4 regions of the Stappia sp. P2PMeth1 genome follow, and region 1 is predicted to be linked to each of the others. Evidence: predicted binding sites of a transcription regulator. Region 1 holds the regulator's gene; each other region holds the start of a gene.
The links. The regulator PhoB, encoded in region 1, activates phosphate uptake and scavenging genes when phosphate is short. The targets are predictions, from matches to a motif close to TGTCATNNANCTGTCAT.
Positions count from the first base shown of each region.

Region 1 (7,092 bases):
CCGTTCCAGTTCGTCCTGAACGCTCATGTCGGTCCTATGCGTTCTGCAGGGCCCCAAGACACCAGGCGAGGATGCCCTTTTGTGCATGGAGCCGGTTTTCCGCCTCGTCGAAGACGACGGACTGCGGGCCGTCCATCACCTGCGACGTCACCTCCTCGCCGCGATGGGCAGGCAGGCAATGCATGAAAATGGCGTCCCGGTCGGCTTCCGCCATCAGACGGTCGTTGACCTGGTAGGGGCGCAGCAGATTGTGGCGATCGCCGTCGTCGTCGCCCATGGAGACCCAGCAGTCGGTGACGACGCAGTCGACACCCTTCACCGCCTCGAACGGATCGTCGGTGATGCGGATCTCTGCTCCCGCCTTGCGGGCGGCGGCGATGAGGTCGGCCGGCGGCGCCAGCTCCGACGGGGTGGCGATGTTGAGGGCGAAGTCGAGCTTCGTCGCCGCATGCACCCAGGAGGCCAGAACGTTGTTGCTGTCGCCGGTCCAGGCGACGCTGCGCCCGGCGATCTTGCCCTTCTTCTCCTCGAAGGTCAGCACGTCCGCCATGATCTGGCAGGGATGGGTGCGCTTGGTCAGGCCGTTGATCACCGGGACGGTGGCGTATTCGGCGAGTTCCGTCAGCGCATCATGGTCAAGGATGCGGATCATGATGGCGTCGACATAGCGCGACAGCACGCGCGCGGTGTCGGCGATCGTCTCGCCGCGGCCGAGCTGCATCTCTGCGCCGGTGAGCATCAACGTCTCGCCGCCAAGCTCGCGCATGCCGACATCGAAGGAGATGCGGGTGCGGGTCGAGGGCTGCTCGAACACCATGGCCAGCACGCGGCCGGCGAGCGGCCCGCCGCCGGACACACGCACGGGACCGCGCGCCTGCTTGATGCGGCGGCTGCCGTCGAGGATGAAGCGCAGCTCGCTGGCGTCGACGTCGGTGAGGTCGAGGAAGTGGCGCGGCTGGATGGTCATCACTCTGCCGCTCCCCGTTCGAGCCCGGCTTCCATGGCGCCGGCGGCCCGGTCGATGCGGGCCACCGCCTCCTCGATCTCCGCCTCGGTGATGGTCAGCGGCGGCATGATGCGCAGGACATTGTCGCCCGCGCCCACGGCCAGAACGCCGGCCTCGCGGAAATGCGACAGCAACTCGGTATTGGTGACCCGGCACTTGAGGCCGAGCATGAGGCCCTTGCCACGGATCTCCTCGAAGATCGCCGGATGGCCGTCGACAACGGCAGCCAGCTTCTGCTTCAGCAGCAGGCCCTTCTTCTGCACGCTCTCAAGGAAGCCGTCGGCCAGCACCACGTCGAGCACCGCATTGCCCACGGCCATGGCCAGCGGATTGCCGCCATAGGTGGTGCCGTGGGTGCCCGGCTTCATGCCGGAGGCCGCTTCCTCGGTCGCAAGGCAGGCGCCGAGCGGGAACCCGCCGCCGATGCCCTTGGCAACCGCCATGATGTCCGGCGTGATGCCGGCCCATTCATGGGCAAAGAGCTTGCCGGTACGCCCGACGCCGGTCTGCACCTCGTCGAGGATCAGCAGGATGCCGTGCTCGTCGCACAGGCGGCGCATCTCGCGCAGGTACTCGGTCGGCACGGGACGTACGCCGCCCTCGCCCTGGATCGGTTCGATCAACAGGCCGGCGGTGGTGTCGCCGATGGCGGCGAGCAGCGCCTCATGGTCGCCGAACGGCACCTGGATGAAGCCCGGCGCCTTGGGGCCGAAGCCTTCCAGATACTTCTCCTGGCCGCCGGCGGCGATGGTCGCCAGCGTGCGGCCATGGAAGGCGCCCTCGAAGGTGATGATGTCGATCCGCTCCGGCTCGCCCTTCGCATAGAAGTAGCGCCGCGCCGTCTTGATCGCGCATTCCAGCGCCTCGGCGCCGGAATTGGTGCAGAACACGCGGTCGGCGAAGGTCGCCTGCGTCAGCTTGCGCGCGAACGTCTCCTGGCCCTCGATGGCATAGACGTTGGACACGTGCCAGAGCTTGTCGGCCTGGTCCTTCAATGCCTTGACGAGACCGGAATGGGAATGGCCGAGCGAGTTGACGGCAATGCCGGCGGCGCAATCGAGAAAGCGTCGGCCATCGGAAGTCTCCAGCCACACACCCTCGCCACGCACGAACTCCAGGTTCGCGCGGCTGTAGGTCTGATAGAGAGATGAGCCTTCCATGTCCTTCCTGCTCCCATTGACCGGTCCCATCGACCGGCGAGATGCCTTGGCGGGCGAACCCGCCCCGAGCCCCGCGCGATGCCTTGCGAACCGCTGCCCTCCCGCTGCCGCAAAGGGCTGCGAAGGATGCGGACGGCGCTCCCGAAAGCAATTATGCCGCCCACGAGAGGCGGCACGGCGAGGAAGCCCCGTTATACACCGCGCGGACGCGGAAAAGTCAACGGAATTGGCGGGCGGCATGCGCACCCGCAACGCGGCCGAAAGCGGCCTTTTCTGGGGAAAACCGGATCAATCCCCAGGTGAATCGCCCCCTCACCTTGAACCGGAAAGCCGGCATATTGTAGCTTCCCAGTCAAGAAATACGACATCTCGTGTATCCGACTCACAATAGCCTCAAAATCCGGCGATGAGCGGGGCGCCCCTTACGGTGTGCCGATAACCTTTTATTAACCAGATGTCGGGGCCCGATCCAACACGGAGTTGAGCGCATGTCCTGGACAAGCGAACGCGTCGACCTTCTCAAGAAGCTCTGGACCGATGGACTGAGCGCCAGCCAGATCGCAGCGGAGCTCGGCGGCGTCACCCGCAATGCGGTGATCGGCAAGGTGCATCGCCTCGGCCTGTCAGGCCGTGCCAAGGCGCCGGCGGCCGCCCAGAAGGCACGCAGCAAGCCGGCCCGGAGCGGCGCCGAGGAGGCGGCCGCGTCGGCGGCGCAGCAGCAGGGCGGCGGCGCCCCGTCCGCACCGCAGACCATCGGCGCCACCGCGCTGAAGATCGAGGCCGCGCCGGTGGCCGCCCCCGCGCCGGAAGCCAAGCCCGTCGCCGAACTGGTGCCGATCGCCAAGCGGGCAACGATCCTGACGCTGACCGAGCGGACCTGCAAATGGCCGATCGGCGACCCCACCAAGGAAGACTTCTACTTCTGCGGCCACCCGTCGAACCCGGGCGTGCCCTACTGCCCCTATCACTGCCGCATCGCCTATCAGCCGGCGAGCGATCGCCGCCGCGACCGCAACGTCGCCAACGGCTGAGGCAGCGTCCCCCTCCAGGGGGCGGCTCTGACGAGAAAGGCCCGCCAGCGGTTTCCGCGGCGGGCCTTTTCGCGTCTGCATCGGTGGAGCGTCCGCGACGGGGATCGCCGGAGCGCCGTGCCAGGCACTCCGGCTCCTTCCATATCGGTGGCCCGCCTCAGGAGGCGACGGCGAACTGGTCGTTGAAGGCGTAGCCGGCACCACGCACGGTGCGGATCGGGTCCTGCACCTTGCCGCGATTGATAGCCTTGCGCAGGCGGCCGACATGGACGTCGACCGTCCGCTCGTCGACATAGACATCGTGGCCCCAGACCCCGTCGAGCAGTTGTTCGCGCGAGAAGACGCGGCCGGGCGAGGTCATCAGGAATTCAAGCAGTCGGAACTCGGTCGGGCCGAGATGAACCTCGCGGCCGGAGCGGCGCACCCGGTGGGTCTCGCGGTCGAGTTCCAGATCACCGGCGCGCAGCAGCGAGGACACGACCTCGGGCTTTGCCCGGCGCAGCATGGCGCGTACCCGCGCCATCAGCTCGGGGATCGAGAACGGCTTGACCACATAGTCGTCGGCGCCGGTGGCAAGGCCCCGGATGCGCTCCTGCTCCTCGCCGCGGGCGGTGAGCATGATCACCGGCAGGCGCTCGGTCTCGGCGCGCGAGCGCAGACGGCGGCACAGTTCGATGCCGGACAGGCCCGGCAACATCCAGTCGAGAAGCAGCAGGTCCGGCTGGCTTTCGCGCAGCAGCAGGTCGGCCTCGTCGCCGCGCATGCAGGTCTCGACCGTGTAGCCCTCGGCCTCGAGATTGTAGCGCAGCATCATGATGAGAGGCTCTTCGTCCTCCACTATCAGGACCTTCGGCATGATGTTTACCCTTGTCCTATCGACCCGGCCGGAAGGCCTTGGTGCGGCTTTTCACTCGCACCGCCTTGCCGGCTTTCGTTGTCAGCAGCAGCGGGCGATCCGATCGCCCGCGCAAGTCTCGATCGCAGCCGCGTCAGGGCACGATGTCGGTTTCGACGCCGGTCTCGTCGACCTTCTGGCGCTCGTCGGTCGGCAGAACGCCAGTCGACATGTAGATGACGTTCTCGGCGATGTTGGTGGCGTGATCGCCGATCCGCTCGATGTTCTTGGCGCAGAACAGCAGATGGGCGCAGACCGAAATCTGGCGCGGATCCTCCATCATATAGGTGAGGAGTTCGCGGAAGATCGAGGTGTAGAGCGCGTCGACCTCGTCGTCACGGTCGCGCACCGCGGCCGCCGCCTCGCTGTCGCGGCTGGCATAGGCGTCCAGCACGTCCTTCAACTGCGCCTGGGCCAGTTCGGTCATGTGCTCGACGCCGAGGGCGAACTTCTTGGAATCGAAGGTCCCCTCGATGGCGATGACACGCTTGGCGATGTTCTTGGCAAGATCGCCGACGCGCTCCAGGTCGTTGGAGATGCGCATCGCCGAGATGACGTCGCGCAGGTCGCTGGCGACCGGCTGGCGGCGGGCGATGATCAGGATCGCCTGCTCCTCGATCTCGAACTGCAGGACGTCGACCCGCTTGTCCTGGCCGATGACCCGGCGGGCGAGGTCCTTGTCCATGCGCACCAGCGCCGACACGGCATCGCTCAGCATGACCTCGGCAAGGCCGCCCATCTCCGACACGCGGCCGGCGATCTCCTTCAGTTCCTCGTCGAAGGAGGATACGGTATGTTCGCTCATGTCTCGTCTCCATCCGGGGCGGCGGTCGCCCCACCCGGCGGGGTGCGCCGCATAGGACGCAGCCTCCCGCCCGTTCTCGACCAGATCCAGATTAGCCGAAGCGGCCGGTGATGTAGTCCTGGGTGCGCTTGTCCCGGGGGCTGGTGAAGATGTCGTTCGTCGCCCCTTCCTCGACGAGATTGCCGAGGTGGAAGAAGGCCGTGCGCTGCGACACGCGGGCGGCCTGCTGCATGGAGTGGGTGACGATGACGATCGTGTAGTTCTCGCGCAACTCGTCGATCAGTTCCTCCACCTTGGCGGTGGCGATGGGATCGAGCGCCGAACAGGGCTCGTCCATCAGGATGACCTCGGGGCTGACCGCGATGGCGCGGGCGATGCACAGGCGCTGCTGCTGGCCGCCGGACAGGCCGGTGCCCGGTTCGTCGAGACGGTCCTTCACCTCGTTCCACAGGCCGGCCTTCTGCAAGGACACGGCCACCACCTCGTCAAGCTCCGCCTTGTTGCGGGTCAAGCCGTGGATGCGCGGCCCGTAGGCGATGTTCTCGTAGATCGACTTCGGGAAAGGGTTCGGCTTCTGGAACACCATCCCGACCCGGGCGCGCAGTTCGACCACGTCGATCGACGGATCGTAGATGTCCCGCTGGTCGAGCGAGATCAGACCCTCGACGCGGCAGATGTCGATCGTGTCGTTCATCCGGTTGAGGCAGCGCAGGAAGGTCGACTTGCCGCAGCCGGACGGCCCGATCAGCGCCGTCACATGCCGCTCGCGGATGTCGAGATTGACATCGAAAAGCGCCTGCTTCTCGCCGTAGAACACCCGCACGTCCTTGCCGCGCATCTTCACTGCGACACCTTCCGGCGTGGTCATGCGCGCCGCTGCCGCGGACCCCGTCACCGGGGCTTCCATCGTTTCCATGGACATGGTCATTTCCTTTCGAGGCCCGCTCACCAGCGCCGCTCAAAGCGCTGCCGGAGGAAGATTGCGATTGCGTTCATCGTGATCAGGAAGCCGAGCAGCACCAGGATCGCCGCCGAAGTGCGGGCAACGAAGCCGCGCTCGGGGCTGTCGGCCCAGATGAAGATCTGCGTCGGCAGGGCGGTGGAGGCTTCGAGCACACCGGTGGTCGGCGAGGTGATGAAGGCGTTCATGCCGATCAGCAGCAAGGGTGCCGTCTCGCCCAGCGCCTGGGCGAGGCCGATGATCGTGCCGGTCAGAATGGTCGGCATCGACAGCGGCAGGATGTGGTGCAGGATCGCCTCATGCTTGGACGCGCCGATACCGAGCGCGGCCTCGCGGATCGACGAGGGGACCGACTTCAGCGAAGCCCGCGTGACGATGATGATCGTCGGCAAGGTCATCAACGCAAGCACCATGCCACCGACCAGCGGCGCCGAGCGCGGCAAGCCGAAAACCCCCAGGAAGACCGCAAGACCAAGGAGACCGAAAACCACCGAGGGCACGGCTGCGAGATTGTTGATGTTCACCTCAATGAAGTCCGTCACGCGGTTCTTCGGGGCGAATTCCTCAAGGTAGATCGCCGCCGCGATACCGGCCGGGAACGACAGCAGGAAGCAGACGAGAAGCGCCCAGAACGAGCCGGAGATGGCTCCCGCAAGGCCGGCAAGCTCAGGGAACCGGCTGTCGGCGTTGAAGAACAGGCCCCAGTTGAAGGGCTGGCTGATCACACCGCGGGCGCTCAGTTCGTCAAACCAGCCGATCTGCGTGTCGTCGACCCGCCGCCGGCTTTCGGGCAGGGAGCGGTCGACCTCGCCCTTTGCCAGTTGGTCGAAGGGATCGGCCAGCGGCACGGTGAAGGCCACGGTCCGCCCGATCAGCGAAGGATCCGCAACGACCCGGTCGCGAATGAGGAACTGCGCGTTCGGCGTGAAGGTCTGGAGGAACTTGCGGCGCTCCGCGGCGGTCACCTCCGGGTTGAGACCGGCAAGCGCATTCTGGACAATGTTCCGCCAGGGAGCGTTGAACACGTCCGCCCGATCGATCTCCTGAGGATCGAGGCGGATCTCCACTGTCACCATGGTCTGGACGAAGGCCTTGTAGCCGCTCATCAAAAGCGAGGTGAACAGGATCGCCAGAAAGCCGAGGGCAAGGAGAATGGCGGTCAGACCGTAGGTCTTCAGCCGCGTGTCGGCAGCGTAGCGGGCGCGTCGACGCGCCTGCATCGCGTCCGACGACC
Region 1 is NZ_FYAW01000010.1:71,074-78,165, forward strand. It holds gene P2PM1_RS05500 (Hsp33 family molecular chaperone) at 1-27, opposite strand, end outside; gene argF (ornithine carbamoyltransferase) at 35-967, opposite strand; gene P2PM1_RS05510 (aspartate aminotransferase family protein) at 967-2,166, opposite strand; gene P2PM1_RS05515 (GcrA family cell cycle regulator) at 2,655-3,197, shown strand; gene phoB (phosphate regulon transcriptional regulator PhoB) at 3,355-4,053, opposite strand; gene phoU (phosphate signaling complex protein PhoU) at 4,187-4,897, opposite strand; gene pstB (phosphate ABC transporter ATP-binding protein PstB) at 4,989-5,765, opposite strand; gene pstA (phosphate ABC transporter permease PstA) at 5,843-7,092, opposite strand, start outside.

Region 2 (7,092 bases), on a different contig from region 1:
TCGTCGGCGAAAGCGGCTCGGGCAAGACGACATTGCTCAACTGCATCTCGACCCGCCTGGAGCCCAGCACGGGGAGTGTCTGCTACCGCATGCGCGACGGCGCGATGCGCGATCTCTATCGCATGAGCGAGGCCGAACGGCGCCTGCTGATGCGCACCGACTGGGGTTTCGTGCACCAGAACCCGGCCGACGGGCTGCGCATGACCGTGTCGGCCGGCGCCAATGTCGGCGAGCGGCTGATGGCCGTCGGCGAGCGCCATTACGGCCGCATTCGCAACACTGCCACCCATTGGCTGTCGCGGGTGGAGATTGCGGAGGACCGTATCGACGACCAGCCGCGGGCCTTTTCCGGCGGCATGCGCCAGCGCCTGCAGATCGCGCGCAATCTGGTGACCGGGCCGCGCCTCGTCTTCATGGACGAGCCGACGGGCGGCCTCGACGTTTCGGTGCAGGCGCGCCTGCTCGATCTGCTGCGCGGGCTGGTCAACGATCTCGGACTTGCCGCCATTGTCGTGACTCATGACCTGGCGGTGGCCCGACTGCTCTCGCATCGCATGATCGTGATGAAGGACGGCCGGGTGGTCGAGGAAGGGCTCACCGACCGTGTGCTCGACGATCCGCAGGCGCCCTACACCCAGCTTCTCGTCTCTTCCATCCTGCAGGTGTGACCATGACCGATCCCGTCAGCCGAAAGGAGGCCGCGATGGCCGTCCGGGCGCGCGCGCTTTCCAAGACCTTCTGCATGCATCTGCAGGGCGGCCTCGAACTGCCCGTGGTGGACGGCGCCGCCTTCGAGGTTCGCGCCGGCGAATGCGTGGTACTCGGCGGTCCGTCCGGTGCGGGCAAGAGCTCCATCCTCAAGATGCTGTATGGAAACTACGCCGCAAGCAGCGGCGAGATCCTGATCCGCCACGGCGGGGAACTGGTCGACCTTGTCGCCGCCTCGCCGCGTCTCGTGCTGGCCATCCGCCGAGAGACACTCGGCTATGTCAGCCAGTTCCTGCGCACAGTTCCGCGCGTCGCCGCCGTCGATGTGGTTGCCGAACCGCTGGTCCTGCGCGGCGCCGATGCGGCGGCAGCCCGCGAACGGGCGCGTGAGATGCTGGACCGGCTCAACCTGCCGCAGCGGCTCTGGCAACTGCCGCCGGCGACCTTTTCGGGCGGCGAACAGCAGCGCGTGAACATTGCCCGCGGCTTCATCACCGATCATCCGGTGCTGCTGCTGGACGAGCCGACGGCCTCGCTCGATGCCGCCAACAGGCGGATCGTCATCGAACTGATCGCCGAGAAGAAGGCGCAGGGCGTCGCCCAGATCGGCATCTTCCATGACGAGGAAGTGCGCGAGGCCGTCGCGGACCGGATCATCGACGTGCGCGGCTTCGCGCCGGCCCGCGCGGCCTAAGGGGGAGACGATGGCACGACTTTCCGAAACTCCCTTCATCCATCCGACCGCCGAGGTCAGCGACTGCGCGTTCGGTCGCTACACGGAGGTGGATGCGCGGGTCAGCATCAGCGAAACCCGGATGGACGATTATTCCTATGTGATGCGCGACGCGATGATCTGGAACGCGGAGATCGGCAAGTTCGCGAACATCGCCGCCTGCGTCCGCATCAATGCCACCCATCATCCGATGGAGCGGGCAACGCTGCATCATTTCACCTATCGGGCGAACGACTACTGGGACGATGCCGATCAGGAGGCGGAGTTTTTCCAGCGGCGGCGCGCGGCGCGGGTACGGATCGGCCACGACACCTGGATCGGTCATGGCGCGACCATCCTTCCCGGCGTTTCGGTGGGGGACGGCGCTGTCATCGGATCGGGTGCGGTCGTGTCGCGGGACGTCGCGCCCTACACCATCGTCGGCGGGGTTCCCGCAAGGCTGATCCGCGAACGGTTTCCGGCGGATATTGTTACGCGGATGCAGGCACTTGCCTGGTGGGATTGGAGCCATGACCGGCTGCGCGAAACGCTCGAGGATTTCCGCACTCTCGACGCGGCGGCGTTTCTGGAGCGCTATGAGCGGGCTTTCTGAAGTGTTCAGCCGTCGCACTACTGTTCCGCATCCGGTAAACGTCAGGGAATTGTCATAAAATCGCAGATTCCTTGTCATCTGTGCGGAGTACGCAAGCTTCAATCATCAAGATTGAGGCGCAGATGTTCAAGCTCGACGGTGTGACGCGAAAGTTCGGAATGCTGACCGCGGTGGATGCCGTGACGCTCGACATCCCGGACGGGCAGATGGTCGGCGTCATTGGCCGCTCGGGAGCCGGAAAATCCACTCTGCTGCGAATGCTCAACCGGCTTGTCGATCCGAACGGCGGAAAGATCGTATTCCGCGACACCGAGGTCTCTGCCCTTTCGGGATCCGCGCTTCGCTCCTGGCGACGGGATTGCGCGATGGTGTTCCAGCAGTTCAACCTGGTGCCGCGGCTCGATGTGGTGTCGAACGTGCTGCATGGGACGCTGAATGCCCGCTCGACGCTCGCCACCGTCTTCAACCTGTTTCCGAAGGCGGACATCCTGCGTGCCATCGACATTCTGGAGCGGCTGGGTGTCGCCGAGCATGCGTTGAAGCGCGCCGAGGCCCTGTCGGGCGGCCAACAGCAGCGCGTGGCGATTGCCCGCGCGCTGATGCAGTCGCCGAAGGTGCTGCTGGCGGACGAGCCGATCGCCTCGCTCGATCCCCTGAACGCCAAGATCGTCATGGACGCGCTCAAGGACATCAACGAGCGCGAGGGAATCACCGTCATCACCAACCTGCACACGCTCGACACCGCGCGCACCTATTGCGAACGGATCATCGGCATGGCGCAAGGCCGCGTGGTTTTCGACGGGACCGCTGACGAACTGACCGCTGAAGCGGTGCGGGAAATCTACGGCACCGACGGCGACGGCAACGAGGTTTCCGAGGCCATCACCTCGACCAGCATCACCGCCCGGCCTGCGACAGCGGCGGTGGGTACACCATCCCCGGCCATGCTGCGGACGGCCAACGCCTCCGCATGAGCCGCAGGATCCGGCGCGGCGTCCGCGCACGGTCACACGCAACAACGACAAACGACTCTTTCAGGAGACGTCATATGCTCAAGAAGCTTCTCTTGGCCGCCACCGCGGTCGCGACCCTGTCCGTCGGTGCGACGGCACAGGAGATCAACGAGTTCCGCATCGGCGTCCTCGGCGGCGAGAATGCCCAGGACCGTCTGGCCTCGAACGAGTGCCTGCGCGCTTATGTCCAGGATCTGCTCGGCGTCGAGACCAAGATCTTCACCCCCGCCGACTATGACGGCGTGATCCAGGGTCTGCTGGGTGGCTCGATCGACATGGCCTGGCTCGGTGCCTCGGCCTATGCGAAGACCTATCTGACGAACCCGGAAGCGGTCGACGTCGTGCTCGTCAAGACCAATCTCGACGGCTCCTTCTCCTACCATTCCATCGGTTTTGCCCGCAAGGACAGCGGCATTGCCTCGCTTGAGGAGATGAAGGGCAAGAAGTTCGGCTTCGGCGATCCGAACTCGACCTCCGGCTACCTGATCCCGTCCATCGAGATCCCGCAGATCACCGGTGCGTCCATGGACAACGGTGCCTATTTCGCCGAGGTCGTCTTCACGGGCGGCCATGAGCAAACCATCGTTGCGGTCAAGAACGGCGATGTCGACGGTGGCGTGACCTGGGCCGACGGCCAGGGCGAGTGGGAAGACGGCTACAATTCCGGCGCCCTGCGCAAGGCGGTCGATGCCGGCCTGGTCGACATGAACGACCTGGTCGAGATCTGGCGCTCCAAGCCGATCCCGGAAGGCCCGATCGTGCTGCGTCGTGCCCTTCCGGCCGACGTCAAGGAGAAGGTCACGCAGCTTCTGAAGGACCTGCACGGCAAGGACGCGCAATGCGCCTACAACGTGGCTGCCGGCGAGACGGCCGGCTTCGAGCCGATCGCCCATGAGGCTTACGAGTCGATCATCGCGGTCCGCAAGGCCCAGAGCAACTGATCGATCTGTCTTCGTGATTGCCGGGCGGGGCCTGTGTCCCGCCCGTGCGTTTTCGCCAGAGCCACCTGCAGCAGGACCTCATGACGGACACGGCTTTCGCAAGGTCGGGCGATATCCGCGCCGACTATCTCGCCCATGCCCGCCAGCGGCAGATGTACAGCGGCATCCTGCTGCTGGTCTTCGTCCTGCTGATGGTCTCGGGTTTCCAACTGGCCGACGCGCGCAATGCCGGCGGCTTCTGGGCGGGCATCCACCAGTTCTTCGATTTCCCCTCCGAAGTCGTGAGCGAGGCGGTGGCCAAGGCGGCCAACCTGCCGGGTCTGATGTGGAAGTTTCTTCCCTCGCTGATCGAGACGATCAACATTGCCGGCGTGGCAACGCTCGTCGGTGCCTGCGGCGGGGCGCTGCTGTCGCTTCTGTCGACGCGCGGCCTTGCCCGCTTCCCGCGGCTTATCCCGCTGTTCCGCCGGATGATGGATGGTATGCGGGCGATCCCGGAGATCGTCATCGCGCTCATTCTGATCTTCCTGCTCGGCGGCGGGCCTGTACCGGCCATGATCGCCATCGCCTTCCACACCACAGGCGCTCTCGGCAAGCTCTTCTCGGAAGTGAGCGAGAACGCCGACCGCAAGCCGGTCGAGGGCCTGTCTTCGGCAGGTGCGAGCTGGAGCCAGGCGATGTGGCTCGGCGTGCTGCCTCAGGTTACGCCGAACTGGCTTTCCTATGCGTTGCTGCGCTTCGAGATCAACGTGCGGGCCTCCGCAATCCTGGGCTTCGTCGGTTCCGGCGGCATCGGCTACGACCTCAAGACCGCGATGCAGTGGGGCCAGGGTCGCTACGACCAGGTCGTGGCGATCTTCCTGCTGCTCTTCGCCACAATCGTCGTCATCGACCAGGTTTCGAGCCACTTTCGGCACAAGCTGGTGAAGGGACACTGACATGGCCGCCATGCTCTCCACCACGCATGAGGGGTCGCTGGGCGAGGCGGTTCTTGCCGCCTTCGGCCGCAAGCAGCGTCTTGCCTTCGCCTTCCCGGCGGTGGTCCTCGTCTATCTGATCTATATCTTCTTCGCCTTCAACATTCCGGGCCTGGTGGCGAGCGCCAGGACCGACAATGCGGCGATCCTGTTGTCCGACTTCTGGAGCTACAAGACGCATGTCACGCGAGACAATCGCAGCGGCGAGGTGAGTGTCGCGATCGAGGGCGAGAACAAGGGCACCTATCCGCCCGGCCGGCTGCCCGCGTGGGTGAGCATGCAGGACGGCGTTACCCGGATCGACCTCGGCAAGGAGCACGAGGTGGTCTATGAGGGGACCGGCGCGCGCTTCACCATCCCCGGCTATGGCGTGATCCAGGTCGAGCCGGACGGGCAGGGCATCCGTCTCGATCTGCCGGAAGGCGAGGTTCCGGATTGGATCAACGCCTCGCCCGCGCGTGTCACCGTGACGACCCCGCAGGGGCGCTTTTCGATGACCCGCACTCGGACCGAGACCTTCCACTATGAGCCGGGCTGGGAGTTGTTCTTCTTCACGCTCGACAGTCCGTTCAGTGGTCGCTCGGTGGGCGAACTGGCGAGCCTTGCTGTCTCGGAAGATCGCGTCGATCCGGCAAGGCCGAACATCGTCCACATGCTGTCGGAGTTCTGGACGAACAAGATGTGGCGGCACGGCGATGTGGCCTGGGCGCTGTTCGAAACGGTGTTGATGGCGTTCCTGGGAACCATGGGCGCCGCTGTCGTGGCGTTGCCCCTCGCGTTTCTGGCCGCATCGAATTTTACGCCGGCGAGATCCTTGCGTTTTGCGCTGCGCCGCGTGTTCGACTTCGTCCGTGGTGTCGACGGGCTGATCTGGACGATCATTCTGAGCCGGGCGTTCGGTCCCGGGCCGCTGACCGGATCGCTGGCGATCCTGATGACCGACACCGGTTCCTTCGGCAAGCTGTTCTCCGAAGCGCTGGAAAACGTCGACCGAAAGCAGATCGAAGGCGTTCAGTCGACCGGAGCCTCGCCGATCCAGCAGGCGCGCTTCGGGGTGATGCCGCAGATCGTCCCGGTGCTGCTCAGCCAGGTGCTCTACTTCCTCGAATCGAACACCCGAAGCGCCACCGTGATCGGCGCCATTGTCGGCGGCGGCATCGGCCTGCTGCTCACCCAGGCCATCATCACCCAGAAGGACTGGGAAGAAGTCAGCTACTACATCATTCTCATCGTGCTGATGGTGATGGCGATGGACTCGCTTTCGGGATGGCTCAGAGGCCTGTTGATCGGACGGGTCGGGCGGACGTAAATTCGACGGCTCCCTGCCGGAACCCCCAAGCCTCCGGCAGGCCCGCCACCATCGGATGCGAGGCATGGCATCGCCGCGACTGGCGCGGCGATGCTCCCGCTTCCGGTTCCACAAAAAGCGGAACGTATGCGATACGCGATCTATTTTACGCCCGATGCCGGGCATCCGCTGGTTCGCGCGGCTGAGGAATGGCTCGGCCGCAGCGCGTTTGCTCGCGCCGTCGAGCCGACGGATGTCGGCGGGTTCTCGCCACAGGCCCGCGCCTGCCTCATCGCATCGGCCGTGCGGTACGGTTTCCACGGTACGTTGAAGGCGCCTTTCCGCCTCGCCGAGACCCGAAGCGAGGCCGATCTGGTCGAAGCTGTCGACGCCTTCTGCCGTGACACGCCGCCAATCGCTCCGGTCGCGCTCAAGGTTTCGGATCTTGATGGCTTCTTCGCCTTGACGCCGGCCGGTCCCGCCGAAGACCTCAACGCGCTGGCTGCCACCGTGGTGCGGCGGTTCGAGCCGTTTCGAGCGCCTCTCACGGCGGAGGAAATCGCCCGCCGTCGTCCGGAGCGGCTGTCGCCGCGCGAGCGGGAATTTCTGGAAAACTGGGGCTACCCCTACATTTTCGACGCATTCCGCTTCCACATGACGCTGAGCGACAGGTTGGAGGGGGAAACGGCACTGGCCGTTCACCGCGCGCTTGCTGGACAGTTCGAGGCCTTGCTGGCGCATCCTGTCGCCTTCGACAGGCTGGCGATCTTCGTCGAGCCTGATCCAGGCGCTCCTTTCATCTGCCTGCATCAGGCGCCGCTTGCGGGAACAGGCGGCTGA
Region 2 is NZ_FYAW01000009.1:455,245-462,336, forward strand. It holds gene phnK (phosphonate C-P lyase system protein PhnK) at 1-668, shown strand, start outside; gene phnL (phosphonate C-P lyase system protein PhnL) at 704-1,402, shown strand; gene P2PM1_RS05145 (DapH/DapD/GlmU-related protein) at 1,413-2,033, shown strand; gene phnC (phosphonate ABC transporter ATP-binding protein) at 2,156-3,007, shown strand; gene phnD (phosphonate ABC transporter substrate-binding protein) at 3,082-3,987, shown strand; gene phnE (phosphonate ABC transporter, permease protein PhnE) at 4,068-4,925, shown strand; gene phnE (phosphonate ABC transporter, permease protein PhnE) at 4,927-6,273, shown strand; gene P2PM1_RS05170 (DUF1045 domain-containing protein) at 6,400-7,092, shown strand.
Region 2: the regulator PhoB is predicted to act here: its motif matches at 2,073-2,089, upstream of phnC (phosphonate ABC transporter ATP-binding protein).

Region 3 (7,092 bases), on a different contig from region 1:
CGCCCTTGCCGGGCCCGTCATGAATGACATCAAGGCCAAAGACAGCCTGATCTGTCTTGTCAGCCCGACCGCCCCCGGTTTCTCGGTGCCCAACAGCACCGGCATCTTCCAGGGCTTCAATGTCGATTTCTGCCGTATGGCCGCCGCTGCCATCCTGGGTGACGCCGGCAAGGCCGATATCCGTGGCATCGGCTTTTCCGATTCGATGAAGACCATCGTCGCGGGCGAGGCGCATATGGCATCGCGCTCCATCACCCGCACCGGCACCCGCGATGCCGACGAGGGCATGGTCTTTGTCGTGACGACCTTCTTCGACGGTCAGGGCTTCATGGTTCCCAAGTCACTTGGCGTGTCCAGCGCGGCGGAGCTCGATGGTTCCAGCGTCTGCGCCGAGGACGGCTCAACCACGCTTCTCAACATTGCGGACTGGTTCGGCGCGCAGGGCATGGCCTACCGGGTCGAGAACATCGCCGACAAGACCGCCCGCCTCGAGGCCTTCTTCTCGGGCAAATGCGATGTCTACGCCTCGGACGTGACCGCCCTGACGGCGGACCGCCAGCTTGCGCCGAACCCGGGTGACTTCGTCATCCTGCCCGAGGTCATCTCGAACGAGCCGCTGACCCTGGTGGCTCGCCCCGATCAAGCCTTCGAGGCCGCGTTGTTCTGGGGCTTTCAGGTCATGCTGAACGCCGACAAACACGGCATCACCTCGGCCAATATCGACGCGATCGTGGCCGATCTCGCCGACCAGCCGCCCGCCGTGCAGCGCATGTTCGGGGCCGACAGCGCCACCACCGACATGGCCGCGAAGCTGGGCCTGCCTGCTGACTGGGCGTACCAGATCGTCAAGCAGGTGGGGTCTTATGGCGAGGTGTTCGACCGTCACCTCGGCGTCGACACGCCCTTTGGCCTGAACCGTGCGAAAACGCCCAACGCCGCCGCGGCCGATGGCGGCCTGATGTATCCCTATCCGATCCGCTGATCCCGCTCCAGCGCGCCCCGGCTTTCGGGGCGCGCGCCCTTGTTCGGCCCTGCCATGCTACAGACACCGGAAACCGACGATCGCGACAGTTCCGTGCGCGCGATCTGCCCGCACCCCCGTGGCGGTCAAGTCATCACGATGGGCTTTCCCGGATTGGAGACCGACTTGCGCGGTCAGGCCCTGATCTCTCCTGAGCGAATGGAGGTTACCCTCGACCATGCCGTATCGGCGGGCATGGCGCTGCTGTTGATTCTACCCCAGCCCGATGAACTGCCAACGGATGCGATGTCACTGCTGCGGGGCGCGCTGCGCGCCCGTGGCCTGCGCGGTGTCCGTTTGCCGATCCTGGATTACTCGGTCCCTGGCGCGTCCTTCCTGCGCGCATGGCACCGCCTGTCACCGGCCTTTGCCGCGATCTTCGCCTCTGGCGGGTCCGTCGGCATGTGCTGCCACCATGGCGCAGGTCGCAGCGGCCTCGTGGCCGCGATGCATTTGATCGAAGAGGGTCTGACACCGATCGAGGCGGTGACGCAATTGCGCCGCCAGTTTCCCGAATCGGTGGAAAACGATCTCCAGTCTGCCTGGCTCGTCGATTTTGCAAACCCTCCGCGGGCCGACTGCCCCTGATAGCAGTGTCACGACAAGCGTATCGCGCATGCCCGCAGGGGAGGGCGCGGGGCGGTGCGATACCGCCTGGGCGGAGGAAAACATCGAACAGGCTCCCACCTTCCTTCGGCTGCCGCGCCAGCACCACAAGCACCTGAAGTCGACCAACAGGTTCGATCGCCTCAACGAGTAGATCCGGCGCCGAACCTATGTCCTGCCCCTCTTCCCGAATGCCCAGAGCCGGCTACGCCTCGGCAGGGCGCTTGCCGTGAAACGGCATCTTCTATGATGGTGCTTGTACTTGATCGTGAGACTGTCATGTCGCTGCATATCTGACCCGCCGTGCGCCGCCTCTGGTCAGCTACATCAGTATGCTGCGTGAAAACGTCTGAGGACGGAGTATTTTGCGACGTTTATCTTGCGGTGGGCGCGTAAAGTCCCGCCGTCGCCGCCTGCCCTGGGGGGCGCTGGCCGGCTGTCGCCGGGTGTCACCAGGAGCGCAGCGGCCGCAGCAAATGCGACTTCTTCGCCATGTGCTCGCCCATCCGCAGGTGCAGGCTGTCGAGCATGCGGATCCCGTCCAGCAGGAACGGGCCCTTGTTCAACATCACGCATTCGGCCCGCACCGCCATCGCGGCATCCGTCATTTCCCCGCGCGAGGGAACGCCGGTCCTGAGAAAGCTCTCCATCACCTGCGTCGCCCAGACGACGGGCAGATGGGCCGCCTCGCACAGCCAGAGGATCTCTTCCTGCATCTCCGCCACCCGCGCGAAGCCGACTTCCACGGCGAGATCGCCGCGGGCGATCATCACCGCCGCCGGTTGCCGCGCGGCGGCGGCGACCATGAGCGAGGGAAGGTTCCTGAGGGCCAGCCGGGTCTCGATCTTCAAGATCAGGCCGAGCTTGTGCCAGTCGTCGGGACGCAGATCCGCAAGGGCCGACTGCAGGTCGGCCACGTCCTGCGGCGTCTGGACGAAGGAAAAGTCGATGGCGTCGGCATGGCGGGCGACGAAGGGCAGGAGGGCGCGGTCGTCGTCGGTCAGGGCCGGCACGGCCAGTTCGGCATCGGGAACATTGATGCCCTTCTCGGGCTTCAGCTTGTAGCCCTTCTCTCCCGGTCCGGCCTCCACGACTACCTGCACGCCCCACTCCTCGACCGTGAGCACCCGCGTCGACAGCTTGCCGTCGTCGATATGGATGCGGTGACCGACCCGCGTCGCGTCGAGGGCGGCGTCGAGCTCGCATTCGATGGCGGAGAGAGAGGCGGGCACGTCGGAAACCCGGTTCTTGCGCGCGATCGCCAGATGGTCGCCGACATGCAGCCGCGGAGTGGCCTTGGCCTTGCGCGGCGTGCCGGTCCTGATCTTGGGACCGGGCAGGTCCATCACGACACGCATGCGCCTGCCGGTTCCGGCCTCGGCGGCGTGGACATGCGCGATCATGGCCGCCCACGCGGCCTCGTCATCATGGGCGCAGTTGATGCGCACGGCCTCGACGCCGAGACCCGCCAGGTGCGCGGCAAACTCCGGAGCCTTGGCCGCGCTGGAGGGAAGCGTGACCATCAGGCGCACCGGGCTTTCGGGTCCGCAGGGGCCGAGGATCGCATTGGCGCGGGCGGCAATCCTCGCCTGTCCGGCGAAGAAATCGCCGGCTCCGTTCGGCAGGGCCGCCGGTTCGCTGGCGCAGGCCAGCGCGAGAACGCGGCGAATGGCGGCCATCGTGGGCATCACGCGGCTTTCCGACCGGCCCAGCGACGACAGGCCGGCGGCCATCAGGCGCTGTTGCAGGTCGCGCAGGTCGCGGTGACGCAGGGCCAGGTAGTGCGACAGGTTGCTCGCGCTGTCGGCAAAGTCCGACCCCTCCAGCCAGGATTGCCAGGGCGCGGCGATCGCCGCCGCGTCTTCGGCAATCGCCTCGGCAAGCGCATCCAGTTCACGGGACAGGGCGGACAGGTCTTCGGGCAGCACGGAACACTCCTTTCGGATTCCCCTCTCACGGCAGTGCGACGGTGGTGTGAAGGACGGTTGCATGAACCTTGCTTGCGGGAGCTGGCGAGTGCAGGCCTTCGTAGATCTGTCGCCAATCCGACATGAATCTGACTCCTGTCCATCGCAACTTGTAACCGTCAGCAAGATGGAGGCGGGAATGTTCTCTCTGAGTGGCCGCAAGGCGCTGGTTGTCGGGATCGCCAACGATCAGTCGATAGCCTATGGCTGCGCGCAGGCGCTGAGGGCCCAGGGCGCGGACCTCGCCGTCACCTGGCTGAACGACAAGGCAGAGCGCTTCGTCCGCCCTCTCGCGGAGGACCTCGGGGCCGAGATCATGCTGCCGCTCGACGTGGCCCGGCCCGGCCAGCTCGAAGCGGTGTTCGGGACAATCGCGGATCGCTGGGGACGGCTCGACACGCTGGTCCACTCCATCGCCTTCGCGCCCAAGGCGGATCTTCACGGCCGGGTGGTGGATTGTTCGGCCGAAGGCTTCGCCATGGCGATGGATGTGTCGGTCCATTCCTTCCTGCGCATGATCCGTTCGGCCGAACCGCTGATGACCGAGGGCGGCTGCTGCCTGTCGGTCAGCTTCTTCGGCTCCTCCCGCGTGGTGCGGCACTACAACATGATGGGCCCGGTGAAGGCCGCGCTGGAAAGCGCCGTCCGCTATGCCGCCGCCGAGCTGGGCGAAAAGGGCATCCGGGTGCATGCCCTGTCGCCGGGGCCGCTGAAGACCCGGGCGGCGAGCGGGATCGACCATTTCGACGAACTTCTGGCGGCCGCCTCCGAGCGCGCGCCGATCCATCACCTGGCGACGATCGAGGATGTGGGGGCCGTTGCGGCCTTCCTTGCCTCGCCCGAGGCCCGCAACCTGACCGGCGGTGTCCACGACATCGACGGCGGCTTCTCGATCACGGCCTGAGGAGACCCCCATGGCGAATGTCTTCGATCTGTTCGATCCCTTCCGCCAGTCGCAGGTTCTGCGCTCCAAGGGCGATCTCTTCTCCGCGATGCAGAAGACCATGACCGCCACCGACGGCGAGATCGATGCCGGTTCGGCCATCTTGACCGTCCTGACCACGGCCGCCTCGCGCCAGTCCGAGCGGATCGCCGATGGCCATTCGCGCCGGGCCGAAGCGGCGGTCGAGACCGCCCGCTCGCTGATGGACAAGCTGCGGGCCGCGCAGGCCGAGGGCAGGCTGCACACGGATTATGCAGAATACCTGCGCGATGCCTGGGAACGGACGATCCTGACCATGGACACGCTGCGCAAGCGCGGCGATATCTTTCTGGCGCATGAAGAGGCCGGCTGCCCGCCCGTGCTGATCTACGATTACGACGTGATCATGGATGGCCGGGACCTGCCTTATCCGTCGAACTACATGCTGCTGAAGATCCTGCCGCCCGACGGCGTCACGATCGACGACGCCCGGCGCCCCTATATCATCATCGACCCGCGGGCCGGCCACGGGCCGGGGATCGGCGGCTTCAAGGCCGACAGCCAGGTCGGGGTCGCCCTGCGGAAGGGGCATCCGGTCTATTTCGTCGCCTTCCGGCGGATGCCGGAGCCCGGGCAGTTCCTGTCCTACGTCACCCGCTCGGAGGCCGCCTTCGTGCGCGAGGTGATGCGCCGCCATCCCAGGGCGTCGATGCCCGTGGTGACGGGCAATTGCCAGGGCGGCTGGGCGACGCTGCTGCTGGCCGCCACCAATCCGGACCTGACCGGCCCCATCGTCATCAACGGCGCCCCCGTCGCGCCCTGGGCCGGCAAGGTGGGCGAGAGCCCGATGCGCTACAATGCCGGTGTGCTGGGCGGCACCTGGATCCCGATGTTCCTGTCCGATCTCGGCGGCGGCATCTTCGACGGCGCGCATCTGGTGCAGAATTTCGAGCTTCTCAATCCGGCGCGCACGCTGTTCCGCAAGTATACCGACCTCTTCCGCGACATCGACAAGGGCGACGAGGCGTTCCTCGAGTTCGAGAAATGGTGGGGCGGCTTCTTCCTGATGACGGAAGCCGAGATCAAGTGGATCGTCGAGCAACTGTTCGTCGGCAACCGGCTGGTCAAGAACGAGGCCCGCATCGAGCCGGGACGCCCGGTCGACCTGAAGGCGATCCGCGCGCCGATCATCGTCTTCGCCAGCCACGGCGACAACATCACCCCGCCGCAACAGGCGCTGAACTGGGTCGCCGAAACCTATGCCGATGTGAACGAGATCCGCATCCGCGGCCAGCGCATCGTCTACATGGTGCACGAACAGGTCGGGCATCTGGGCATCTTCGTCTCGTCGCAGATCGCCAAGAAGGAGCACACGGAGGTTGCCTCCACGCTCAAGACGATCGAGGCCCTGGCCCCCGGCCTCTACGAGATGACCATCGAGGACGTGACCGAGAAGGACGGGCACACCCACTTCACCGTCGGCTTCGCGGAACGCACGCTCGACGACATCCGCGCGCTGGGCGACGGGCTGGACGACCAGCGTCCGTTCGCCGCCGTTGCCCGTGCCGCCGAGGTGCAGGCGCAGCTCTACGACGCGATCGTCCGGCCCGTGGTGCGCTCGCTGGTCACCGAGAGCGGGGCCGAGATGAGCCGCGCGCTGCATCCGATGCGCCTGACCCGCGCGCTCGCCTCCAGCAGCAACCCGGCGATGCAACCGGTCGAAGGCCTTGCCGCGAAGGTCAAGGCGGAGCGCCGCAAGGCCGCCGCCGGCAACCCCTTCCTCGCCGCCGAAGCCTTCTGGGTGCAGGGCACGGAGACCATGATCGACTTCCTGCGCGACAGCCGCGACATGGGGTACGAATTGTATTTCCATTCGATCTGGGGCAGCCCCTGGGGCCGTGCCTTCGGCCGCACCCACGAGGCGCGCCGGACCCTGAAGAACCAGAACGAGCTGCGCGGCTTGCCCGAGGTTGCCACTGCGCTGATGACCGTCGAACTGGGCGGCTTCTGCGAAGCGGTGATCCGCATGCTGGTGCTCATGGCCGAGAACCGCCGCCAGGTCCGGCGCGACCGGCTGGAGCGCTCGGCGCATGTGCTGACCAGGGATGAACCTTTCCGCAGTCTGGGCGCGGAACGCCGCGCGATGATCATCCATCAGCAGACACTGATCGCCACGTTCGAGCCCGAGCGCGCGATCGAGACCCTGCCGCTGTTGCTGGGCGACAGGAACGAACGCGAACTGGCCATGCAGGCGGTGCAGTACATTGCCGGCGACACCGAGGAAATGTTGCCCACCACGGTGGTCCTGCTGCAGCGGTTCCGCGAGATACTGGGGCTGGATCCGCTGATCGGCAACGTCTCGCGGGATCCGCTGTCGGCGCCCGCCGAGGTCCCTCCGACACTGGAGCCGGCAGCGATGCTCGAGACGGTGCCGCCGGCGGCCGGCGGCACGGCGAAACCCCGACGCGGCAAGCCCGTCTCCACTCCCGGTGGCGAGGGCTGAGATGCGCATGACAAATCGCACCTTCGACGAAATGCAGCCCGGCGACCGCGCCGAGCTGCGTCGTCTGATCACG
Region 3 is NZ_FYAW01000021.1:120,193-127,284, reverse strand. It holds gene P2PM1_RS14380 (transporter substrate-binding domain-containing protein) at 1-982, shown strand, start outside; gene P2PM1_RS14375 (hypothetical protein) at 1,022-1,609, shown strand; partial or broken gene P2PM1_RS14370 (transposase) at 1,671-1,868, shown strand; gene P2PM1_RS14365 (pyruvate kinase) at 2,077-3,555, opposite strand; gene fabI (enoyl-ACP reductase FabI) at 3,734-4,498, shown strand; gene P2PM1_RS14355 (DUF3141 domain-containing protein) at 4,509-7,019, shown strand; gene P2PM1_RS14350 (bifunctional enoyl-CoA hydratase/phosphate acetyltransferase) at 7,027-7,092, shown strand, end outside.
Region 3: the regulator PhoB is predicted to act here: its motif matches at 3,663-3,679, upstream of P2PM1_RS14365 (pyruvate kinase).

Region 4 (7,092 bases), on a different contig from region 1:
AAGGAGGTTGACGGCAAGGCCCTCCTCGTTGACCCCGTCCGTGGTCGATATGTCATAGCCCGAGGCGATGACGCTGCCGTATTTCGAGGTCCATTTCAGCGAGTTCGGCCCGGCCTCGCCGCTGCGCTCCATGCCGCGCGGCATCACCCACAGGTTGGTGGCGATCTCGGTCCTCCAGTCCATCGACCGGGCGGTGATCACCGTGTCGCCGGCGCCGTGATAGACGAGGCGCGTGCAGGCCTCGGCAAGGGCAACGCCGCCGGTGGCGATGAGCGCGGCGAGCGCGATACGCGCGCTGATGCGCGTGCCGAGGTGGCGGGCGCGGGCGGAAAACGGCGTGCGGGGCATGGGGGACCTTTCGGCGAGCCTTGTGGGGGCGACTGCGCCGCCCCGAAACGGACGGCCGCCGCCATGGTAGAGGGCGGCGGCGATGCCCGGCAAGCCGGTAAAACCTGCGGCTGCACGGGCGAGCGCCTATGGCGCGACGCAGGTCGCGGTCAGCCCGCCGTCCACCACCAGCTCCTGCGCCGTGATGTAGCGGGCCTCGTCCGAGGCGAGGAACAGCGCCGCATGGGCGGTGTCCCAGGCATCGCCCATGTGCCCCATCGGGCATTGCGCGTCGCGCCGGGCGATCATCGCCTCCTCCCCGCCATAGGCGGCGGCGAGCGGCTTGCGGATCATCGGCGTGTTCATCAGCCCCGGCGACACGCAATTGGCGCGGATGCCGAGCGGGGCATATTGCAGGGCGATGTTGCGGGTGAGCCCGACGATCGCCGCCTTGGAGGCCGAATAGGCGGCATAGGGAAAGCCGATATAGCGGGAGGCGGCGATCGAGGCGACATTGACGATGGCACCGCTTCGCTGGCGCTCCATCACCGGCAGCACATGCTTGCAGGTGAGGAAGACGCTGGTCTGGTTGACGGCGATCACCCGGTTCCAGCTCTCCTCGGAGGCCTCCACCGGCCCGCCGGTTTCCGAGATGCCGACATTGTTGTGCAGGATGTCGATGCGGCCGAAATGGGACAGGCAGGCCTCGACCATCGCCGCGACCTCGGCGGAGGCCGAGACGTCGGCCTGCGCCGTCTCGCAGGTGCCGCCTTCGGAGCGGATGATGTCGCGCGTCTCCGCCGCCGCGCGCTCATTGCGGTCGACGGCAAGGATGCGCGCGCCGCTGCGCGCGAAAAGCACCGCCGCCGCCTTGCCGTTGCCCCAGCCCTCTCCGGACGACCCGGCGCCGACGACGAGGGCGACCTTGCCGGCCAGGCGGCCAGCCGAACTATCTGTCATGTGGAAACCGTCCGTTGTGCTGCCTTGCAATACGTGCCTTGACGCGAAAAGTCCGGGGCGGGCGGGGCCCGTCCCGGATCGCAAGGAAAGCCGGAGCGGAGGATCGCCGCCGCTCCGGCCGCTCGCGAAGGAGAGGCTATTCCGCCGCCTGGCGCAAGGACTGGGCGTAGCGGGCGAGGGCATCGTCCTCCACCGGCTCGATCGGCGTGAAATCGCGATGGGCGATATAGTCCGGCCGGGTCGGCTTGCGGATCGCGTTGGAGACGGTGGACAGCGTCAGGTAGACGATCTTGCGCGGATAGGGCGTGATGTTGCCCGACGAGCCATGCACCAGATTGCCGTGGTGGATCAGCAACCCGCCGGCCTTGCCGGTCGGGGCGACGATGCCGCCCTTGGCGGCAAGCTCGGTGACCGTGTCGTTGTCGAGCGTCCACAGGCCGTAGCTGGTGGTCGTGGTGTCGTATTCCGACTTGAGCTGGCCGTGGGTGTGCGAGCCGGCGATCAGCATCAAGGGACCGTTGATCGGCAGCACGTCGTCGAGGAACACGGAGATGTTCATCGCCCGCGGCTCGGGCATCCCGTCGTCCTTGTGCCAGGTCGGGAAGTCCTGGTGCCACTGCCAGACGTCGCCGGTGAAGGCGGCCTTCGCATTCACCTTGAACTGGTGCATGTACAGCTCTTCGCCGAAGATCTGGCGCACCGGCTCGATCAGCCGCGGATGGCGGCCGAGCAGGCGGAAGGCCTCGTTGTAGGTGTGGCAGGCGAAGGCCGTGCGCGGCGTACCGTCCTTCTCGCGCCAGATCTCCTTGCGGTCCTCGTCGAAGATGCCATTGGCGGCCTCGCGCAGAACCTCGACCTCTTCGCGAGAGAAGGCCTCGGGCAGGAACAGGTATCCCTCCCGGTTGAACTCGTCGAGTTGCTCCTGTGTCAGTTTCATGTGGCGTTCCTCCTCTTCGCCACGGCGCTCAGGCCGTGTTCCTCAGCGTTCGCCCGGCGGTGAGACGGGCCTCCGTCTCCCGTCCGGCATTTTCCGCGTGGGCTCTTGCGGCCTCTTCCGCGGCCTTGTCGCCGGCCTCGATCAGGCGGGCGATCTCCCGATGCTGCTCCCACGCCGTCTCGCGGAAGCCGCCGATGTCGAGCACCAGCCGCATCGACCGCGTCATATGCGAGAACTGCGGCTCGAGCGTCTCGGCGATCCGGCGGTTGCCGGACAGGACGATGACCTGGTTGTGAAAGGCGACGTCGAGCGAAATCCGCTCGGCGACCGGGGTGTCGCCGTCGAAGCGCTCGGCCTGCTTCAGGATTGCGGCGAGCCGGCGCAGCTCCGCCTCAGGGACGGTGCCCTCGGCGACGCGGGCGGCGGCGAGCCCGGCGGCGAGCCCGTCCAGCGCCGCGCGCACCTGGTAGATCTGGCGCAGATGCACCGGGTCGATCTCGGTGACCTTCAGCCCCTTGCGGCCGGTCTCCTCGACCAGCCCGTCGCGCTTGAGCAATTGCAGCGCGTGGCTGACCGGCTGGCGCGACACGCCGAGCCGTTCGGCGAGCTCCGCCTGGCGGATGCGCTCGCCGGGGGCAAGGTCCGCCAGCGCGATGGCCTGTCGCAGCCGGTCGTAGACGCGGTCCACCAGGATCGGGCTCTGGTCGATGAGTTCCATGGACATGCCTTGCGTCCCCCCTTGGCGCTCCCCTTTGGCGTCTCCCCTTGGCGCCCCCTGGTGCCCCCCTTGGTGCCTCTGTGCTGGTGCGGTCGCCAGATCGCAGCCGTCGTCTCATCCCACGCCGAACGCCCGCCGGGCAATGGTTGCCCGGCAACGGTTACAGGGACTGCCGCGCCGCCGGACGCACCGCGGGTAGAGTTCGGGAGGCCCGCATCGGGCACCCGGCGGCGCGGCCCTTGGGGACGGACCTGTCCCTGACACGGCGAGAGGCCGTGTCCTCCGCTGTCTCCGCGGCGTCCGGGATCCGCCTCGCCGGTTCGGGGCCGGCTGGAGCGGAGCCGGACCGGCCGGCGGTCTGGCGATGGGGCCAACGGAGCCCGGTTGCCGGCAGGGCCGGCGAAATGGGTCGACGCTCCGGCGTAAAGACCGGCGAAAGACTGGCGAGAGACTGGCGAGAGGCCAGTGACGCTGCCGGGTCGCACGGAGCGGCGGGGCCGAAGGGAAGCGACGGGCACCCACTAAAGGAATTCGGAATTCCAAATTCCGTTGACCTCACCCTGCCGCATCGGCGGTGGCCTGTCAACCGGATCGGAATTCGGAATTCCAAAAATTCGTGCAGGCCGCGCCCTCGCGGTGCTTTCTCGGGCCGCGTCCTCGGGTCTCCTCCGGCCGCGCCCCGGCCGCCCACCTTTCCCAGCGTCATTCCGGGCAAGGCGAAGCCGCGACCCGGAACCGGCGAGCCGAGGCCTGTCGGACGTGCTCCCGAAAGCCCCCGTGAGCGCCGTGGCTCCCCGATCCCGCATCTCCGCTTCGCTGCGTGCGGGATGACGCGGGGAGGGGTCTCGCGCCCTCGCCGCCGCTCTGGGAACGAATAGCCCCCGGCTCTGCGGCTTCGCCTGCGGCCGGGGTGACATCGGTGGGTGGGATGACCGGCGCGTGCTTGCGTGCGACCGGGGTTGATGCCCGAGAGGATGCGAGGTGCTGCCTCCCTCCCGTCCGTCTTTCGCAACGCGGCGAGGAAAGCACGTCATCCGCCCCGCCCGCAGGATGTCGTCCCGGTTCGGCGTGGGCGCGCAACCCGCTAAGACGCGGGGATGACGGGTGCGGCGTGCAGGGGGCGGCGAGCGCAGGCGAGGCGGGTGTTTCGCGGTGCCGGGCGGTGCAACCTGAGGAAAGCTTCGCCGGCTTACAGACTTGACGGGGGTTGCGTTGTCATCCAGCCTTCACACAGGACGCATAACAGACATCCGGTCCCTAATGGATGCAGACCGCGCCCCAGTGGAGGAACGTAGATGACCATGCACCTGACGAAGCTCGCCGGCATGGCGAGCGTTGCCGCCCTGCTTGCCGGCCTGATGGCCGCCACTCCGGCACAGGCCGAGTTCAAGCTCGACAGCCGCTACACCGATGCCGACGGCGACATGATCGCCGACATTCCTTCCGATCCCGCCCAGCAGGTCGACCCCTCGACGCTGATCTTCGCCTATACCCCGGTCGAGGACCCGGCCGTCTATGCCGAGGCCTGGGCCGATTTCCTGGCTCATATGGAGACCGTCACCGGCAAGAAGGTGCAGTTCTTCCCAGTGCAGTCGAACGCCGCCCAGATCGAGGCGATGCGCGCCGGCCGCTTGCATATCGCCGGCTTCAACACCGGCTCCAACCCGCTCGCCGTCGCCTGCGCCGGCTTCCGCCCCTTCACCATGATGGCCAAGGCCGACGGCTCCTTCGGCTATGAGATGGAAATCATCACCTATCCGGGCTCGGGCATCGAAAAGGTCGAGGACATCAAGGGCAAGACGCTGGCCTTCACCTCCGAGACCTCGAATTCCGGCTTCAAGGCGCCGTCCGCCCTGCTGCAGGCGGAATATGGCCTCGTCGCCGGCACCGACTACCAGCCGGCCTTCTCCGGCAAGCATGACAACTCGATCCTCGGCGTCGCCAACAAGGACTACCCGGCGGCCGCCATCGCCAACTCGGTGATGACCCGGATGATCGAGCGCGAGGTGGTCAAGCCCGAGCAGATCGTGACCATCTACAAGTCGCAGACCTTCCCGACCACCGGCTACGGCATCGCCCACAACCTGACGCCGGAGCTGCAGGAGAAGATCAAGGAAGGCTTCTTCAGCTTCAAGTGGGAGGGCTCGTCGCTGGAGAAGGAATTCTCCAAGTCGGGCGAGGCGCAGTTCATCCCGATCACCTTCAAGGACACCTGGGCCGTCATCCGTCAGATCGACGAGGCGAGCGGCGTGTCCTACACCTGCCAGTAAGTCTCTGGCCGGCCGGGCGCGGGGACCTGTCTCCGCGCCCGGCCCCGACATGACCGGCCTCCCGGCCCGACAGACCTGGCCCTCTCCCCGGATCCCCGCATGCTGACAGTCGACGCGCTTACCAAGACCTACAAGACCGGTGACAAGGCGCTGAGGTCGGTCAGCTTCACCGTGCCGAAGGGGCAGGTGCTCGGCCTGATCGGCCCGTCCGGCGCCGGCAAGTCGACCCTCATCCGCTGCATCAACCGCTTGGTCGAGCCGACCGAGGGCCGGGTGCTGCTGGGGGACCTCGACATCACCGCGCTGCCGGCCGGCGACCTGCGACGGGCGCGGCGGCGGATCGGCATGATCTTCCAGGAATACGCCCTGGTGGAGCGGCTGACGGTGATGGAGAACGTCTTGTCCGGCCGCCTCGGCTATGTCGGCTTCTGGCGCTCCTTCCTGCGCCGCTTTCCCGGCGAGGACGTGGAGAACGCCTTCCGCCTGCTCGACCGGGTCGGCCTGATCGACCATGCCGACAAGCGCGCCGATGCCCTGTCCGGCGGCCAGCGCCAGCGGGTCGGCATCGCCCGCGCGCTCGCCCAGGATCCCGAACTGCTGCTGATCGACGAGCCGACCGCCTCGCTCGACCCCAAGACCTCGCGCCAGATCATGCGGCTGATCGTCGAGATCTGCGCCGAGCAGGACCTGCCGGCGATCATCAACATCCATGACGTGGTGCTGGCCCAGCAGTTCACCCAGCGCATCATCGGCCTGCGGGCCGGCGAGGTCGTGTTCGACGGCGCCCCCGAATTGCTCGACGAAAGCGTGCTGACCCGCATCTATGGCGAGGAGGACTGGACCGCCATGCGCCGCGCGGCGGAGGAGGACCACCATGCCGAGCGCGACGCGGCCGAGCGCATGGCCGGGATGGTCTGAGCCATGACCGCCACCGCCAAGGCCTACCCCCGCCGCTGGCGCCGCCCGGCGACGATGATCCCCGATCCGCGCTGGCGCTACGGGCTCTACGCCGCCATCCTCGTCTATCTGGTGCTGGCCGTCGGCTCGGTCGAGGTCAACTGGATGCGCGTGTGGGACGGGCTCGACCGCGGCTGGCGCTTCGTCCAGGGCTTCCTGCAGCCGGACTTCACCAGCCGCTGGAAGGACATCCGCGCCGGCATGATCGAGAGCCTGACCATGACGGTCACCTCGACAGTGGCCGGCGTGCTGATCTCCGTCCCCATCGGCATCGGCGCGGCGCGCAACATCGCCCCGCGCGCGGTCTATTACGTCTGCCGCGGCATCATCGCCGCGAGCCGCGCCCTGCAGGAGATCATCATTGCCATCCTGCTGGTGGCGATGTTCGGCTTCGGACCCTTTGCCGGCTTCCTGACCCTGTCCTTCGCCACCATCGGCTTCCTGGCGAAGCTTCTGGCCGAAGACATCGAGGACATCGACGAGGCCCAGGCCGAGGCGATCCGGGCCACCGGCGCCTCCTGGTGGCAACTGGTCAACTATGCGGTCCAGCCGCAGGTGATGCCGCGGCTGATCGGCCTGTCGCTCTACCGCTTCGACATCAACTTCCGCGAAAGCGCGGTGATCGGCATCGTCGGCGCCGGCGGCATCGGCGCGACGCTGAACACCGCCATCGACCGCTACGAATACGACAGCGCCGGCGCCATCCTGCTGATCATCATCGTCGTGGTGATGTTCGCCGAATATTCCTCCAGCCATATCCGCAAGTGGGTGCAGTGACATGCCGGTGACGCAAACCGAGAACGGCCCGGTCTGGCGCCTGCGCACCCCGCGCGCCCGTCTTGCCCTGTGGGCCGGCTGGTTCGCCCTGGTCGCCGTCACCGTCTGGTGCTGGCAGGTGATGACCAGGGACACGATCTGGCTCT
Region 4 is NZ_FYAW01000019.1:444,874-451,965, reverse strand. It holds gene P2PM1_RS13080 (linear amide C-N hydrolase) at 1-348, opposite strand, end outside; gene P2PM1_RS13075 (SDR family NAD(P)-dependent oxidoreductase) at 475-1,287, opposite strand; gene P2PM1_RS13070 (phytanoyl-CoA dioxygenase family protein) at 1,424-2,224, opposite strand; gene P2PM1_RS13065 (GntR family transcriptional regulator) at 2,253-2,948, opposite strand; gene phnD (phosphate/phosphite/phosphonate ABC transporter substrate-binding protein) at 4,268-5,212, shown strand; gene phnC (phosphonate ABC transporter ATP-binding protein) at 5,312-6,130, shown strand; gene phnE (phosphonate ABC transporter, permease protein PhnE) at 6,134-6,946, shown strand; gene phnE (phosphonate ABC transporter, permease protein PhnE) at 6,948-7,092, shown strand, end outside.
Region 4: the regulator PhoB is predicted to act here: its motif matches at 4,156-4,172, upstream of phnD (phosphate/phosphite/phosphonate ABC transporter substrate-binding protein).